Regions from separate parts of the Nocardia sp. CA-145437 genome, predicted to be linked through region 1. Evidence: riboswitches for the same ligand, from Rfam matches in the RefSeq annotation. Region 1 holds a riboswitch; the other holds the start of a gene.
The links. A riboswitch is a leader RNA that binds a small molecule or an ion and turns the genes downstream of it on or off. The one in region 1 is predicted to bind S-adenosylmethionine.

Region 1 (7,500 bases):
GCGCCGTCCACTGCACCGACGGCTCCTCGACCACCTGTGCACCGAACAACACCGTCGAGCATTGGGTGTGGGCGTCGACGAAATCGAAGTAGGCATCGACGGTCGCCGAGGCCGTCGACGCCATCCCGCTAGCCCAGCACAGCGCCTCGCTCAGCCCGCGCACCAGCCGGTCCGCCGCGGTCTGCAAGACCGCAAGATACAACTCGAGCTTGCTCGAAAACGACTTGTACAGGATCGGTTTGCTGATCCCGACCCGCCCGGCGATCTCCTCCATGTTCGCGTCGTGATACCCGCGCTCCGCGAACACCGCCGCCGCGGCGTCTACGATCTCCCGGCGCCGAGCCGCGCGCCGCTCGAAGAAAACCCCGTCCACCGGCCCCTTCACCCTCTCGGCACTGTCCTGCATGTTGGTGAGGATTCATGCTGCCACCAGTGCGCTGACGGCCGAGAAGCGACACAGCGTTTCCCGCAAGGAACCATAACGGCCGCTCTCACTTGCTCGGAGGTACATCATGGTCCGCTGGCCCGGACGCCGACTCCCACCGATGCTGCTGTGCGCCTTACTGTTCACCGCGTTCGACTCCCCAACGCTTCCGCGGCGCCTGCACACCTCATCCTGAGCTCGCCCCGCGCACGCTGACCTACCTGCAACGCCGCGGACCCCTCGAACGGCTGGCGCTACCGCACGGCCCGATCCTGCTCTCGCCGTCGGATCCGGTGCGCTGTCATCAGGCAGGCGGTGAGCCAGAGGCCGCCGACGAGCCAGCCCGCGAGGATGTCGGTGGGCCAGTGCACGCCCAGGTACAGCCGCGACCATCCGATCGCGGCGATCAAGCCTGCCGTGAGGGCGACCAGGACCATTCGCAGCGCCCGGACCCGCAGATGGGTGACCGCGATGGCGACGACCGCGCCGAGCACGACGAGCGAGCTCAGGCTGTGGCCCGACGGGAAGGACTGGTTGGTCTCGGTGACCAGGTGATCGACCACCGGTGGACGCGATCGGCCCACCACATGCTTGCCGATGAGGACCAGTGCGCCGGCGCCCGCTGTCGCGACGATCACCGTGGCGACTTCGTTCCACCGCCGCCGCCACGCCAGCACCGCACTGGCGGTGAGCGCGACCGCGAGCATGGACATCGTGTCGCCGGCGTCGCTGAGCAGCCGCGCGATCGCGGTGAGGTCCGGTGCCCGGTGGGCAATAACCCAGCCCAGCCAGCCCGGGTCGATACGGGTCAACCCGTCGCGATCGACGACATTGTCGGTCAGCTCCCCGATCGCGGCGACCCACGCCGCCAGCACGATCATCACAGTGATCGATACCAATCCCGGTCGTGGCCACCAACCCGCACGCGTCGTCATGGTCGTGACCATGCCACATGACCATCCGACCAACCCTGAGAGTTCGCCGGACGGTGTGCGGACTGCTGACCGTCGTTTTCCGAACAGCTGTCGGACGGTGCTGGCTGGCGCTCGGCGCATGGCGCGGGCTCGAATCGCGGCTCGTTCAGCATCCCGGATCGACTGCTGCTCTTAGGCTGTCGGGGGCAGGTATCTCGTTCAGGACCACTGGACTGGGAGGCATCGAACCATGCAGCACCTGAGACAGTCGGTGCGGACTTTCCTCGACGGCAGCGCATGGCCCGAGGGCGTCGACGACGCGAGTCGCCGTGAACAAGCCAAACTCATGTACGACTACATCAAGTTCCATATAGGCCTGTACCTCGCCACGCCCGCCGCGATCGGGCTTCTCGGCAGCACGTTCGCTGTCGCCGACAAGCCCGCGTTCCAGGCCGGCCTTGCAGCGATGATGGTCATCTACCTCGGCGCAGGACTGCACGCGTCGCGATTCATGGGCCGGTTCATCAACGTCGCCTGGGACCAGAACGTGATGGCGACCTTCGCTGATAAGGCTTTCACTTTTCAACGGCGAGTCATGCACCATTGGACCTACTGGCTGGGACTGATCATCGGACTGGCGGGGTTGCTGATCGCGAAGCTCTGACGCGCGCCGGACCGGTGGACGGATCCGCTCATCACGTCTTCCGGACATCTCGCACCGATCAGGCCCGATCGTGTCGGGCACCCGAGTCATACTGCCGCTCATGGGGTATGGAGCGGCACGGCATTCTCCGCGGCGAATAACAGGCAGGGGCTACCGTCGCCGCCCGACCAGGCCGGGGCGCTACACGTCGCTGTACGTCCACGGCTACCGCAGTGCCTCACCCATCCCGATGCTGTGGGCCTTCGCGGTGATCGCCGGCGGTGTGGTCCTGCTCCTGGTCGTGCTGACCCTCACCCACATGGGAACCACCCCCACTCCGACGGATACGACCGTGGTCCCCTCGACCGTCGTACCCGCGCCGCCGACCGTCACGTCACCGCCGTGCTTCCCGTTCCAGATGACCTGCTGAGGCGTGCAGAGGTCGCCGCTGGCGGCCATGCCCTGCTGGTATATCACCGAGCGCGTGGGTTCCGAGGCCGCCGGGATGGGTTCGCGCGCCCGATCCGCCGCGCAGTGGCTGCCTTCTACCAGCAGATACGGCGAGATCCGTAGTCAGCTGGCCGACAACGTGACCGTTGACCGTCAGATCACCGGTCACCACGATCAACGCGACATCGCTGTCGCCGTCGGCGTCCACACCGCGCAGCTCGGCGACGGCGGACAGGAAATCCCCGTCGAGGGTGAGGTCACCGTCGAAGAACAGCACCGTGGGATCGTCGGGCTCGTCTCCCGCTCCCTCGAACTCGGCGGACAGCACGCCGCCCAGGCGGGCGTCCACGTCGGCGTAGGACAAGAGGTCGGGCATGGAAAAGGTCGACATGCGGGAGAGCATATGTTCGTAGCTCGCTCGACGAGCCGCCGTCACGGGGGCGTTTGAGCCGGGCCCGCGCGGCAGCGGCGACGCCCCCGGAGTGGTCATCGAAAAAGGCCGGAACCCAGCGGGTTCCGGCCCTTGTCGGAGAGTCTTCGGATCAGCTCAGTGCGTGATCCAGATCGTTGAGGAGATCCTCCGCGTCCTCCAGGCCGATGGAGATGCGCAGCACGCCATCGGTAATGCCCACGGCCGCACGGCCTTCCGGCCCCATCGCGCGGTGGGTGGTGGTGGCCGGGTGGGTGATCAGCGTCTTCGCGTCACCGAGGTTGTTGGAGATGTCGATGATCCGGAGCCGGTTCAGCACCTCGAACGCGCGCTTCTTGGCCTCGTTGTCGCCGGCCTTCAGCTCGAAGGTGATCACCGTGCCGCCGCCCGACATCTGGCGCTTGGCCAGCTCGTACTGCGGATGCGAGGACAGGAACGGGTACTTCACCCACGCCACCGCCGGATGCGATTCCAGGAACCGGGCGATCTTCAACGCCGAGTCCACCGACTGGCGCAGGCGCAGCGGCATCGTCTCCAGGCCCTTGAGCAGGGTCCAGGCATTGAAGGGGCTCAGCGCCGGACCGGTGTGGCGCATCAGGTTCTTCACCGGGCCGTCGATGTAGTCCTGCGGTCCCAGGATCGCGCCGCCGAGCACCCGGCCCTGGCCGTCGATGTGCTTGGTGCCCGAGTAGACGGTGATATCCGCGCCCAGATCGAAGCCGCGCTGCAGCAGCGGGGTGGCGAAGACGTTGTCCAGCACCACCTTCGCGCCCGCCGCGTGCGCCAGATCCGAGACCGCGCGCACATCGGTGAGGGTCTGCATCGGGTTCGAGGGCGTCTCGAAGAAGACGGCCTGGGTGGGAATGGACAGCGCCTGCTCCCACTGGTTCAGGTCCTCGCCGTCGACGAACACCGTCTCCACGCCCCAGCGCGGCAGGATCTCGTTGGCCACCACGAAGCAGGAACCGAACAGGCTGCGCGCCGCGACCAGCCGGTCACCGGCCGACAGCAGCGCGCCCAGCGCGGTGAACACCGCCGACATGCCCGACGCGGTCGCGAAACAGGCCTCCGCGCCGTCGATCAGGCGCAGCCGCTCCTCGAACATGGCGACCGTCGGGTTGCCGTAGCGCGAGTACACGAAGTGCTCGATATCGCCGGTGAAGGAGGCCTCGGCCGCCTCGGCGCTCTCGTAGACGAAACCCGAATTGAGGAACAGCGCCTCGGAGGTCTCGTCGAAGCCGGAACGCCGGGTGCCGCCGCGCACCGCCTGGGTGGCGGGGCCGACGCCCTCGGGGAGCGGTTTCTCGAAGGAGCCGCCGGTGATCATGACTGCCTCCACGGAAGTCCGTCGGCGCGCCAGCCGGTGCTGCCGCGGTGGCCCTGGCCGTCGAGCGCACCCTCGAAGCCGTCGACCACATTGAACGAGGGGGTGATGCCGAGCGTGGTGGCGGCGGTCGCCGCGCCGATCGAACGCTGGCCGGAGCGGCAGATGAAGATGACAGGCGCGTCCGAGTCCGAGGTCCGGTCGGCCAGCGACTGCTTCAGCAGGTCGGCGAACCGGGCATTGGGGGTACCGGTGACGTCGACCCACTCGATCAGCGCGGTCGGACGGCCGATGCCGCTGGTGTCGGGCACGCCGACGAACCGCCACTCGGCCTCGGTGCGCACGTCCACCAGGACCGCATCGGGGTTGTCGCGCAACAACTCCCACGCCTGCTTCGGCGTGATGTCACCTGCGTAGCTCACTTGTACCTCCTGAGAATCCGCACTTGCCGCACCGCTGTCCGATGCGAGGCCAGGTCGTCACCCGGAGCACCCCACCGCGGAGGAGGGTTGCCGACCAGCCAGCCGGGGCTTGGCGCTGGTACTCATGACCTGGGATTGAGATTGCCGAAGAACCGTCCCCACTGTCAAACCCCGGCGGAGCATTCGGCCGTTGTCACGAATTACAGACCAACCAGCGGGAATTCTCTTTGGCGAAGTGCCACGTCGACGTCGACGGCGCCCCGGCGACGGTGAACGTGACCTGCGCGGTGGCCTGGTCGCCCGTGACGGACGCGTCGGTCAGCTTGTCGAAGGCGATCGAGCCGCCGGTCGCGGTGGCCGCCTTCAGCGGCGAGGCGTTCTCGTCGAATCCCTTGCAGGACAGCACCGGGTCGTACTTCCCGGTGTCGTTGCGGGCCATCACGAACTTGGTCGCCGCCAGCGAGAGCCGATCGGAATCTGTGACATTCTTCTCAACCGGCGACACGACCGACGCGACCACGATTCCCAGGATCACCGCCGCGATGATTCCCGCCGCCACCAGGAACGGCCACATGCTGCGGGTCTCGTTCTGGTCGATCCGGATCGGGGTCTCCTCGGCGTCGCTCATGGGTAGATCATGCCTGGTCCCCTTGTGCGGGCCGCCGCGTGCCATCGATAGAATCAGCAGAATTTCCCGCCCCAGCGCGGGAATAGCAAGACTACGCAGCAACGCTGCAGCGTCGGGGGCCAACGGAGGCCGCCGAGGTCAGAGCGTCAACTTAGCCTAAGCTAAGAACGACGGCTGAGTTTTGACGGCAAGTTAGTTTCGACCCAAAGGGTGCGCGGAAGAATGACCGAACAGAGTGCAGGGACCCGCCCGCTACGCATTGCGATCGTGGGCGCCGGACCGGCCGGCATCTACGCCGCCGACGCGTTGATGAAGTCCGACGCGGACGTGAGCATCGATCTCTACGAGCGCATGCCCGCGCCCTTCGGCCTGATCCGCTACGGCGTCGCGCCGGACCACCCGCGCATCAAGGGCATCATCACCGCGCTGCACAAGGTGCTCGACAAGCCGCAGGTCCGCCTGCTCGGCAATATCGACTACGGCGTCGACATCACCCTCGAGGACCTGCAGCAGTTCTACGACGCGGTCATCTTCTCCACCGGCGCCAACGCCGACCGCGCGCTGGGCGTGCCGGGCATCGACCTGGACGGCTCCTACGGCGCCGCGGACTTCGTGTCCTGGTACGACGGCCACCCCGACGTCGCCCGCACCTGGCCGCTGGAGGCGGAGAAGGTCGCCGTCCTCGGCGTCGGCAACGTCGCCCTCGACGTGGCGCGCGTGCTCGCCAAGACCGGCGACGAGCTGCTGCCGACCGAGATCCCGCCGAACGTCTACGAGGGCCTCAAGGCCAACAAGGCGCTCGAGGTGCACGTGTTCGGCCGCCGCGGTCCCGCGCAGGCCAAGTTCACCCCGCTCGAGCTGCGCGAGCTCGACCACTCGCCGACCATCGAGGTCATCGTCGACCCCGAGGACATCGACTACGACGAGGGCTCCGAGGCCGCGCGCCGCCACTCCAAGCAGGTCGACATGATCTGCAACACCCTCGAGCAGTGGGCCATCCGCGACGTCGGCAACCGCCCGCACAAGCTGTTCCTGCACTTCTTCGAGAACCCCTCGGAGATCCTGGGCGAGGACGGCAAGGTCGTGGGCCTGCGCACCGAGCGCACCCAGCTCGACGGCACCGGAAACTGCAAGGGCACCGGCGAATTCAAGGACTGGGACATCCAGGCCGTGTACCGCGCGGTGGGCTACCTGTCGCAGAACATCCCGGCCCTGCCCTTCGACGACCAGGCCGGCACCGTGCCCAACGAGGCCGGTCGCGTGATCATCGACGAGGACGCCGACGGCGCGGCTCGCTACATGCCCGCTACCTACGTCACCGGCTGGATCAAGCGCGGCCCGGTCGGCCTCATCGGCCACACCAAGGGCGACGCCAACGAGACCATCGCCTGCCTGCTCGACGACGCCGCCAACTTCGCCCCGGCCGCCAAGCCGGAGCTCGAGGCCGTCACCGAGTTCCTCGAGGGCAAGGGCATCCCGTTCACCACCTGGGCCGGCTGGTACCGCCTGGACGCGCACGAGCGCGCCCTCGGCGAGCCGCAGGGCCGCGAGCGGGTCAAGGTCGTCGAGCGCGACGAGATGCTGGCCGCCTCCGAGCCCGACAAGGCCTCCTGAGCGGTACTCGACCCGACGTCCTGACCAGCGTGAATCCGCCTGCCGGACAAGGTTGTCCACACTTGTCACCGTTCTGAGGCATGCTGATCACGTGTTCGATGCCCATCTCCACATCTTCGATCCGCGGTTCCCGCTGGTCGAGAACGAGGGCTACCTGCCCGACCCGTACACCATCGCCGACTATCGCAAGCGCATGTCCCGCTTCGATATCGACGGTGGCGCGGTGGTCAGCGGGTCCTTCCAGGGCACCGATCAGAGCTATCTGCTGGCCGCCCTCGCCGAACTCGGCGAGGGCTGGGTCGGCGTCACCAATCTCCACGTCGACGCTGGCGACGCCGAGATCCTCGCGCTGAGCAAGGCTGGGGTGCGGGCCATCCGGTTCAACCTCAAACGGGCGGGCGGCGACATCGTCGGACTCACCATGCTGGCCCTGCGCGCCTACGAACTCGCCGGTTGGCATGTCGAGCTCTACATCGACGGGTCCATGCTGGGCTCGCTGGAACCGGTCATCACCAAACTGCCCAAGCTGTCCATCGACCACCTGGGCATGTCCGACGACTGCCTGCCGTACCTGCTCAACCTGGTCGACCGGGGAGCCAAGGTGAAGGCCTCCGGCTTCGGGCGGGTGGCCATGAATGTCGGCTCGGCCCT
Region 2 (7,500 bases), 120 kb from region 1:
GATGTAGCCGCCGACGAAGAGGTTCTCCTCGACGGTCATGGCGGGGAACACGCGTCGCGCCTCCGGCACCGAGGCCAGCCCGGCCCGGATCCGGGTGGCTGCGGGGGTGCCGCTCACGTCGACGCCGTCGATCCGGACCGCACCGGAACTCGGATGCAACAGTCCGAGAGCGGTTTTCATGGTGGTCGACTTGCCGGAGGCATTACCGCCGAGCAGGGACACGATCTCGCCGGGGCGGACCGTCAGCGACACCTCGTCGAGGGCCCGGGACGCCCCGTAATGCACCACCACGCGATCGAATTCCAGGATCGGCGTGGCGTTCTCGTCGAACTCAGACATCGACGGCCACCTTTCCCCCGGCCCGGCTGCGGCCCAGGTACGCCTCGATGACACGGGGATCGGAGAGCACCTCGTCGGGCGTGCCCGACGCGATGATCCGGCCCTCGTCCAGCACCAGCACCCGGTCGGAGAGCTCGTGGACCAGGTCCATCTTGTGTTCGACCAACAGCACGGTCTGGCCCTGCGCCTTCAATTCGGCCAGCTGCCGGCCGATTTCCGCGGTCTCGGTCTGGTTCATGCCCGCGGCCGGTTCGTCCAGCAACAGCAGATCCGGCTCGGACGCCAGCGCCCGAGCGATCTCGGTGCGGCGGCGATTGGCGTAGGACAGGGTGTAGGCGGGATGGTCGGCGCGCGGGACCAGCCGTTCCTCGAAACGTGCCAGCTGGGCGTCGATGCGGGCCGCCGACGCGCGTCGTTCGGCGCGCGCCGCCGGAGTCGGCACCAGGGCCACCCCCAGCTCGGCCAGCAGTGAAATCCACTCGAGCACCGGAATACCGGCCAGCGCGCGCAGCGGGCGGGTGGCGCGCAAGGTCGGCTGGAGACCGACGTCGACATTCTCGCGGACCGTCATATTGCCGAACACCCGGCCGTTCTGGAAGGTGCGCGCGATGCCCGCCGCGGCTGCCGCCTCCGGGCGACCCGGACGAATCCGCCTGCCACGCACCAGAACTTCCCCGGCATCCGGTCTCAGCACGCCCGAGATCAGGTTGACCGTCGTCGACTTGCCGGACCCGTTGGGCCCGATGATCGAGACGAATTCGCCGGGCGCGATCGAGAATTCGACCCCGTTCACGGCCTGCACGCCACCGAAGGCCCGCCGCAGGCCGGTGACGGTGAGCACCGCCTCGGCCGAGTCAGGCACCGACCGGGCTGGGCTTGTTGCCAGAGCTCTGTTCGTTTCCGACGACACGATCCCTCCTCACCAGAATTCCCTGCGGCCGGAACCGCACCACCAGCAGCAACACCAAGCCGTACAACACGATTCGCCACGACGGCGCGAGCCGCAGCACCTCCGGCACCCCGATCAGCACCGCCGCGCCCAGCACCGCGCCGTACGGCGACGCCGTGCCGCCCAGCACCAGGATGGTCACCACCAGCAGCGACATCGGCAGGTTGAACACGGTCGGATCGATGTAGGAGTACTGGTGCGCGAGCAGCGCACCGCCGATGCCGGAGAAGAACGCCGCCACCGCGAAGGCCAGCGCCTTGTAATCGCGCACCGGCACACCCGCCGAGCGCGCCGCCACCTCGTCGGCCCCGATGGCCCGGATGGCCGTGCCGAGGCGGGACCGCTGCACGCCGACGATGACCGCCACCACGACGGCCAGCACTGCCAGCTCCAGCCGGAAAATCTGGGTGTGCGTGGTGAATTCGTAGCCGAACAGGCTGGGCGCGGGGATCCCGAAGATGCCGTAACTGCCGCGGGTCACCGGCTCCCAATTGCGAATGATCGCCACCGTCACGATGCCGATGCCCAGCGTCGCGATGGCCACATAGTGACCGCCCAGCCGCCACAGCGGCGCGGCCAGCACCGAGGACGCCACCGCGGCGACGATCCCCGCGGCCACGATGGCCGGCAGGAAGGCCCAGCCGTGCGACACCGTCAGCACCGCCGAGGTGTACGCGCCGATGGCGATCGGCCCCGCCTGCCCGATGGCCAGCTGCCCGGCCGACCCGGCCACCAGCGTCATCGAGACCGCGATGATGGCGTAGGCCAGGATCTGGGTGCCCACCGAGATGCCGTAGTCGTCCGCGACGAGCGGAATCGCCACGCCCGCAACGGCGAACGCGATCAGCGCATGCCACCAGCGCACCCGCGGTTCCCGGCCGGAGCCGAGGAACGTGCCGGTCATCGGCTCGGATTCGATGGCGGGCGGGCGGGCCAGCAGGCCGCCCGGCCGCAGCACCAGGAAGATCACCAGCAGGCCGAAGGTGATCAGATCCCGATAGCCGTCACCGAACCAGTAGATGCCGAACGCCTCCACCAGGCCGAGCACGAAACCGCCGACGACCGCGCCTGGAATCGAGCCCAGCCCACCGATGGTGGCGGCCACGAACCCGGTCATGCCGACGATGCCGCCGCTGGTCGGTGAGATGTTCGAGTTGTAGAGGCCGACGAAGATGCCCGCCAGGCCACCCAGCCCGGAGGCGATGGCGAAGGCCAGCGACTGCACCCGGCCGACCCCGATGCCCATCTGCGCGGCGGCGTCCGGATCCTGCGCGGTGGCGCGAATGGCCAGGCCGTGGCGGCTGAACCGTAGGAACCCCCACAGCCCCGCCATCACGATGAGAGTGCTGGCGAACATGACCACGTCCGAGGTGCCGAACCGCACCCCGCCCACCTGAAAATTATTGGTGGACAGCACCTGCGGGAACGGCCGGGTGTCCGGACCGAACACCAGGGCGACCACGTTCTCGATGATCAGCCCCACCGCCACCGTCGCCAGCAGCGCGGCGATGGCCGGGGCGCGGCGCAGCGGCCGCACCGCCAGCACATCGATGGCGACGCCGACCAGCGCCGTCACCGCCACCACCACGACCAGCGCCGCCCACCACGGCACCCCGTGCTGGGCGATCAGCCACCAGCCCAGCACCGAACCGAACGCGAAGATCGCGCCGTGCGCGAAGTTGATGACATTGCTGACCCCGAAGATCAGGGTGATGCCCACGGCGATGAGGGCGTACGCATTGCCGTGGACCAAGCCCGCGATGAGCGTGTCGAACATCTACTTCTTGCTTCCGACCGGCACGAATTTGCCGTTCTGCAGCACCAGTTCGATCGGCTTCACACCGCTCGGGCGGCGGGTCTGCTGATCGAAGGCGAAGGTGCCCAGACCGATGCCGTCGAAGTCCTTGACCTCACGCAGGCCCTTCAGCACGCCCTCGCGGGTCGCCCCGCCGGCCTTGGCGGCCTTCACCAGCACGTTGAGGGCGTCGTAGGCGTAGACATTGAAGTCGCCCGGGTCGGTGTTGAACTTGGCCTTGAACTTGGTGACGAAGCTCTGGATCTTCGGGCTCGGATCCGACGGGGTGAACACGCCGTTCACGATGTCGCCCTCGGCCGCGCTGCCCGCCAGATCGATGAACTGCGGCGTGTTCTGGCCACCGAAGAACTGTCCGGTGAACCCGACGTCACGCAGCTGCTTGACCACCAGTGCGCCGTCCGGCCCGTAACCCAGGTGTACGAAGGCGTCCGGGTTGGCGTCGCGGCCCTTGATCAGCACCGGCCGGAAGTCCTGCGAGTCCGGCAGAATCGGCGAGGAATAGGCGATCTCGATGCCCTTCTCCTTGGCGAACTGCTCGAAGAACTTGAAAGCCTGCTTACCCCAGTCGGTTTCGAGATACACCACCGATACCTTCTTGGCCTTGGACTTCACCCATTCGGCATTGCGCTCCTGGAACACGTCCAAGGTGATCGACGGGCTCCACGAATAGTCGCCGCCCTTGGTGAAATCCACCGAGGAGTTGGTGAATCCGTACTGCACCAGTTTGCCGCGGTTGTACACCGGCGAGGCGGCGATGGAGGCGGGCGAGGAGAAGTCGCCCAGCTCGGCGATGATCGACTGGTCGCCGACGAACTTGGTTGCGATCGGCACCGTCTGTTTCGGATCCGACTGCGAATCCTCCCACTTCAGCGCGACCTTCTTGCCGTCGATCCCGCCCGCGGCGTTGATCTCGTCCAGCGCCAGGTCGAACCCCTGCTGCCAGAGCCGGCCGTACTCGGCCGAGCCGCCCGTCTTCGGGCCGGACACTCCGAAATACACTGTGTCCGAACCACTTCCGGGCGCGTCGCGGCCGCCGCAGGCCGTCGCCGATCCCACGACCAGAGCCGCCGCACCGACACCCACCGCGACCCGGAGAACACGCGACCGGGACCAGATCCTGCTCATTGCTACCTCTACATTCGCGCACCGGCACGCGGCCGGGCATGGGGACACGACCGCGACGCGAAGGGCGCGGTCTGGCGCTTGCGATGCCCGGCGGACATCACCTGGTCGTCACCCGGGGCACCCCACCGCCCACGCGAGGGTTGCCGATCAGCGAGCCGGGGCTCGAAAAACGCTGATACTCGTGACCGTGTCCAGAAAGGTAGCCGTGACAACCGGCGGCCGACACCGTTCGAATCACCCTGATGCCAAACGCCACCCGGCCCCACCGCCGGGAATTCCCCTGTAGCCCCCGCGAATTACCCCGGCGGCCGCATCGCCCCGCTGATGCGGCCACCAACCCCTACGTCAGATGCGCGGTCAGCCAGGCCGGGAACTCGGTCAGGTCCCGCAGCACCACGTCCGCGCCGGCCGCCGACAACTCCTCGGCCGCATACGGTCCGGTGGTCACCGCCACCGAGGTCGCGTCCGCCACCTTGGCCGCGCGCACATCACCGAGATGGTCGCCCACATAGATCGAGGCGCCGCGCTGGAGCAGCACCTCCCCCTTCTCCTCCGCCCACGCGCCGCCGACCAGTTCGTCGACCGCCAGCCCCAGATGGTCCAGATGCAGCTGCGCGTGCGGGCCGTTCTTGGCGGTGATCACCAGCACCCGGCCCCCGGCCTCGTGCACCGCCGCCAGCGCGTCCACCACGCCCGGCAGATGGTCCGACGCGTGCACCGCCAGCTCCGGATACATCTCCCGGTACATGGCCACCACGCCCGGCACCTCGTGCTCCGGGAACCATTGCGCCGCCTCGTGCGCCAGCGGCGGACCCAGCCGCGACACCACCAGCTCCGAATCGATAACCACCCCGGTCCTGGCGGCTACCGCGTCCCACACCGCGGCGATCCCCGGCCGCGAATCGATCAGCGTCATATCCAGGTCGAACCCGACCACCAGACCACCGGCGGAACCGCTCGAATCATCAACAGCCACGCTCCGACCCTACGGCCCGCCCGTCCCCGCCCCGCGCCTCGACCGCCACGATGTGACCCCGGCAACCGCCCACCGCGGCGGGCGGCACCGCGAAAATCAGCGGCGCGGCCACCGATCCGCGACCTAGGCTCGACCCCATGCCGAGCGATGAGGGAACGCTGTTCTGCGGGAGCGAGCTGGCCGCCCGCGTCGAGCGGGTGGAGACCGAGCTGATCGCCAAGGGCAGCGCGGCCGCCGCGGCCCGGCTCGAACCGGACACCGGCTTCGTGATCCCCCTCGCGGGCGGGGTCGCGTCCTTCGCCGAGGACGGGTCACCGCTGAACAAGATCGCCGGACTCGGCTTCGCGGGGATTCCCGACGAGGCCGAACTCGACGAGATCGAGCGGCTGTTCGCGGCCCGCGAGACGCCCGTGCAGGCCGAGGTCTCCCAACTCGGCGACCCCGGCATCGGAGAACTGCTCACCGGCCGCGGGTACCGGCTGGTGTCGTTCGAGAACGTGCTCGGCCGCGAACTGGGCGCGCCCCGGACGGCGGACGTCGCGCCGGGCGTCGAGGTGATGCCCAGCGGCGAAGACGAATTCGACATCTGGCTCACCGTGGTCGCGGACGGCTTCGCCCACCCCGACACCCAGGGCGTCGCCTCGCACGAGGAATTCCCCGCCGAGATCATCGCCAACGCCATGCGCGACCTGACCGGCGCGGCGGGTGTCCAGAGGTATCTCGCCCGGCGTGACGGCCGCGTGGCGGGCGGCGCCAGCCTGCGTATGTCCGACGGCATCGCCCAACTCACCGGCGCGGCAACCCATCCCGCGCATCGGCGGCACGGCGTGCAATCGTCGCTGCTGTCGGCCCGCCTCGCCGAGGCAGCCGCCGCCGGCTGCGACATGGCGGTGGTCACCACCCAGCCCGGCTCCAAATCTCAGCAGAACGTCCAGCGCCAAGGCTTCGCGCTGCTCTACACCCGGGCCATCCTGGTCAAGGGCTGACCGCCCGAGTACAGCCGTATCGCTGGCTCGCGCGGATGGCTTCCGCGCGCGGCGAAGGATCGCCGAACTCGTGCTCGAGGTCCTCCAGCACCGCGTCAGCACTCCGCGGTTCTTTGCCCCGCTACCGAGATCTGCCGTGGTGGGCGCCATCCGAGAGCGGCGGCGTCAGTTCGGGAGCCGGTGCGCGGCAATCGGTTTCAGCTGCTCGCGCAGTAGGTCGCCGTTTATGCCGAAGAGCTGCTCGTCGGTGTCGACGGCGATCCGCACGCCCCGGCTCGCCAATTCCCGGCCTTCCGCCGTGAGTTCGATGCGCAGCGCGCGAGCGTCGGCCGGGTCGGCGCACCGCGCCAGCAGGCCACGCTCCTCCAGGCCGCGAATCACCTTGGACGCCATCATCCGATCCGCGCCCGACATGTCGGCCACCTGCTGCTGGGTCGGCAGCTCCCCCGCCCGGCCCAACCACCCGGCCGAGGCCAGCAGATTGAACTGGGTCGGCGTGAGTCCGAGCGGACGCAGATTGCGTTCCAGCGTCGCCCGCCACTCCAGGGCGGCGTGGTGCAGCCAGAAGCCCGGACTCATGAGCGGTCCCCGTGGTTCAGCCACGCCGTCGTGCCTCCTGTTCCAATGCGACGAAGGTCAGCGGCATGTCCGCGCGCATGCCCTTCTCCCAGACGAGCTTGAACAGCGGGCCCATCGGCCCGTGCACCTCGACGTGCTCGGCCACCCGCACGCGGCCGTCGCCGAGCGGGACGTAGGTGCGGTGACCGCGCAGCTTCCCGAACGGGATGCCCGCCTCACTGGTCCACGAATGTCCCGGCTCCACGGCCACGATAGTGAACGGCCCGGCCGGCGCGCCCTTCGGCTTCACCCACCCTGTGGTCCCGGCCGCGAACTCACCGTCGATCCGGGACTTCTCCTCGTGCGGGTCCCATTCCGACCAGCGGTCGACATCGGTGGCGACCGCCCAGATGCGGTCCAGGTCGCCGGTGATCACGGCCTCTTCGGTGAACGAGTACATCATCGTCGTCTCCAATCGGGAAAATATGTTGTTGCGACAACAGTAAACGTAGTCGCGACAACAATCAAGCCCTTCCGTCGACCTCCGATCGATGGAAGGGCCCGATGACGGCGACACCATGTGCCGCCGCCACCGGGCGTCCGACCGCTACGGAACCGGCGCGTAACCCAGCGGGCGCGTCGTGAACGTGCCCCGGCCCTGCGTCCGGCTCCGCAAACGCGTTGCGTAGCCGAATAATTCGGCCAGCGGGACAGTGGCCGTCACGACCACCGTGCCGATGCGGGTCACCGA

Region 2: it holds a riboswitch for S-adenosylmethionine, as region 1 does, so the genes downstream of both, ACQPYY_RS31845 (ABC transporter substrate-binding protein) here and ACQPYY_RS32430 (rhodanese-like domain-containing protein) in region 1, are expected to answer to the same signal.

Annotation. Positions count from the first base shown of each region.
Region 1 is NZ_CP191204.1:6,993,466-7,000,965, forward strand. Features, by position in the region: partial or broken gene ACQPYY_RS32400 (TetR/AcrR family transcriptional regulator) at 1-406, opposite strand, end outside; gene ACQPYY_RS32405 (phosphatase PAP2 family protein) at 679-1,359, opposite strand; gene ACQPYY_RS32410 (hypothetical protein) at 1,589-2,002, shown strand; gene ACQPYY_RS32415 (hypothetical protein) at 2,103-2,411, shown strand; gene ACQPYY_RS32420 (hypothetical protein) at 2,376-2,822, opposite strand; gene ACQPYY_RS32425 (O-succinylhomoserine sulfhydrylase) at 2,974-4,188, opposite strand; gene ACQPYY_RS32430 (rhodanese-like domain-containing protein) at 4,185-4,607, opposite strand; SAM riboswitch class IV at 4,622-4,737, opposite strand; gene ACQPYY_RS32435 (Rv0361 family membrane protein) at 4,801-5,235, opposite strand; gene ACQPYY_RS32440 (FAD-dependent oxidoreductase) at 5,458-6,849, shown strand; gene ACQPYY_RS32445 (amidohydrolase family protein) at 6,941-7,500, shown strand, end outside.
Region 2 is NZ_CP191204.1:6,873,922-6,881,421, forward strand. Features, by position in the region: gene ACQPYY_RS31830 (ABC transporter ATP-binding protein) at 1-339, opposite strand, end outside; gene ACQPYY_RS31835 (ABC transporter ATP-binding protein) at 332-1,201, opposite strand; gene ACQPYY_RS31840 (ABC transporter permease) at 1,194-3,065, opposite strand; gene ACQPYY_RS31845 (ABC transporter substrate-binding protein) at 3,066-4,229, opposite strand; SAM riboswitch class IV at 4,299-4,416, opposite strand; gene ACQPYY_RS31850 (HAD family hydrolase) at 4,570-5,205, opposite strand; gene ACQPYY_RS31855 (GNAT family N-acetyltransferase) at 5,364-6,191, shown strand; gene ACQPYY_RS31860 (MarR family winged helix-turn-helix transcriptional regulator) at 6,357-6,794, opposite strand; gene ACQPYY_RS31865 (SRPBCC family protein) at 6,787-7,212, opposite strand; gene fusA (elongation factor G) at 7,357-7,500, opposite strand, start outside.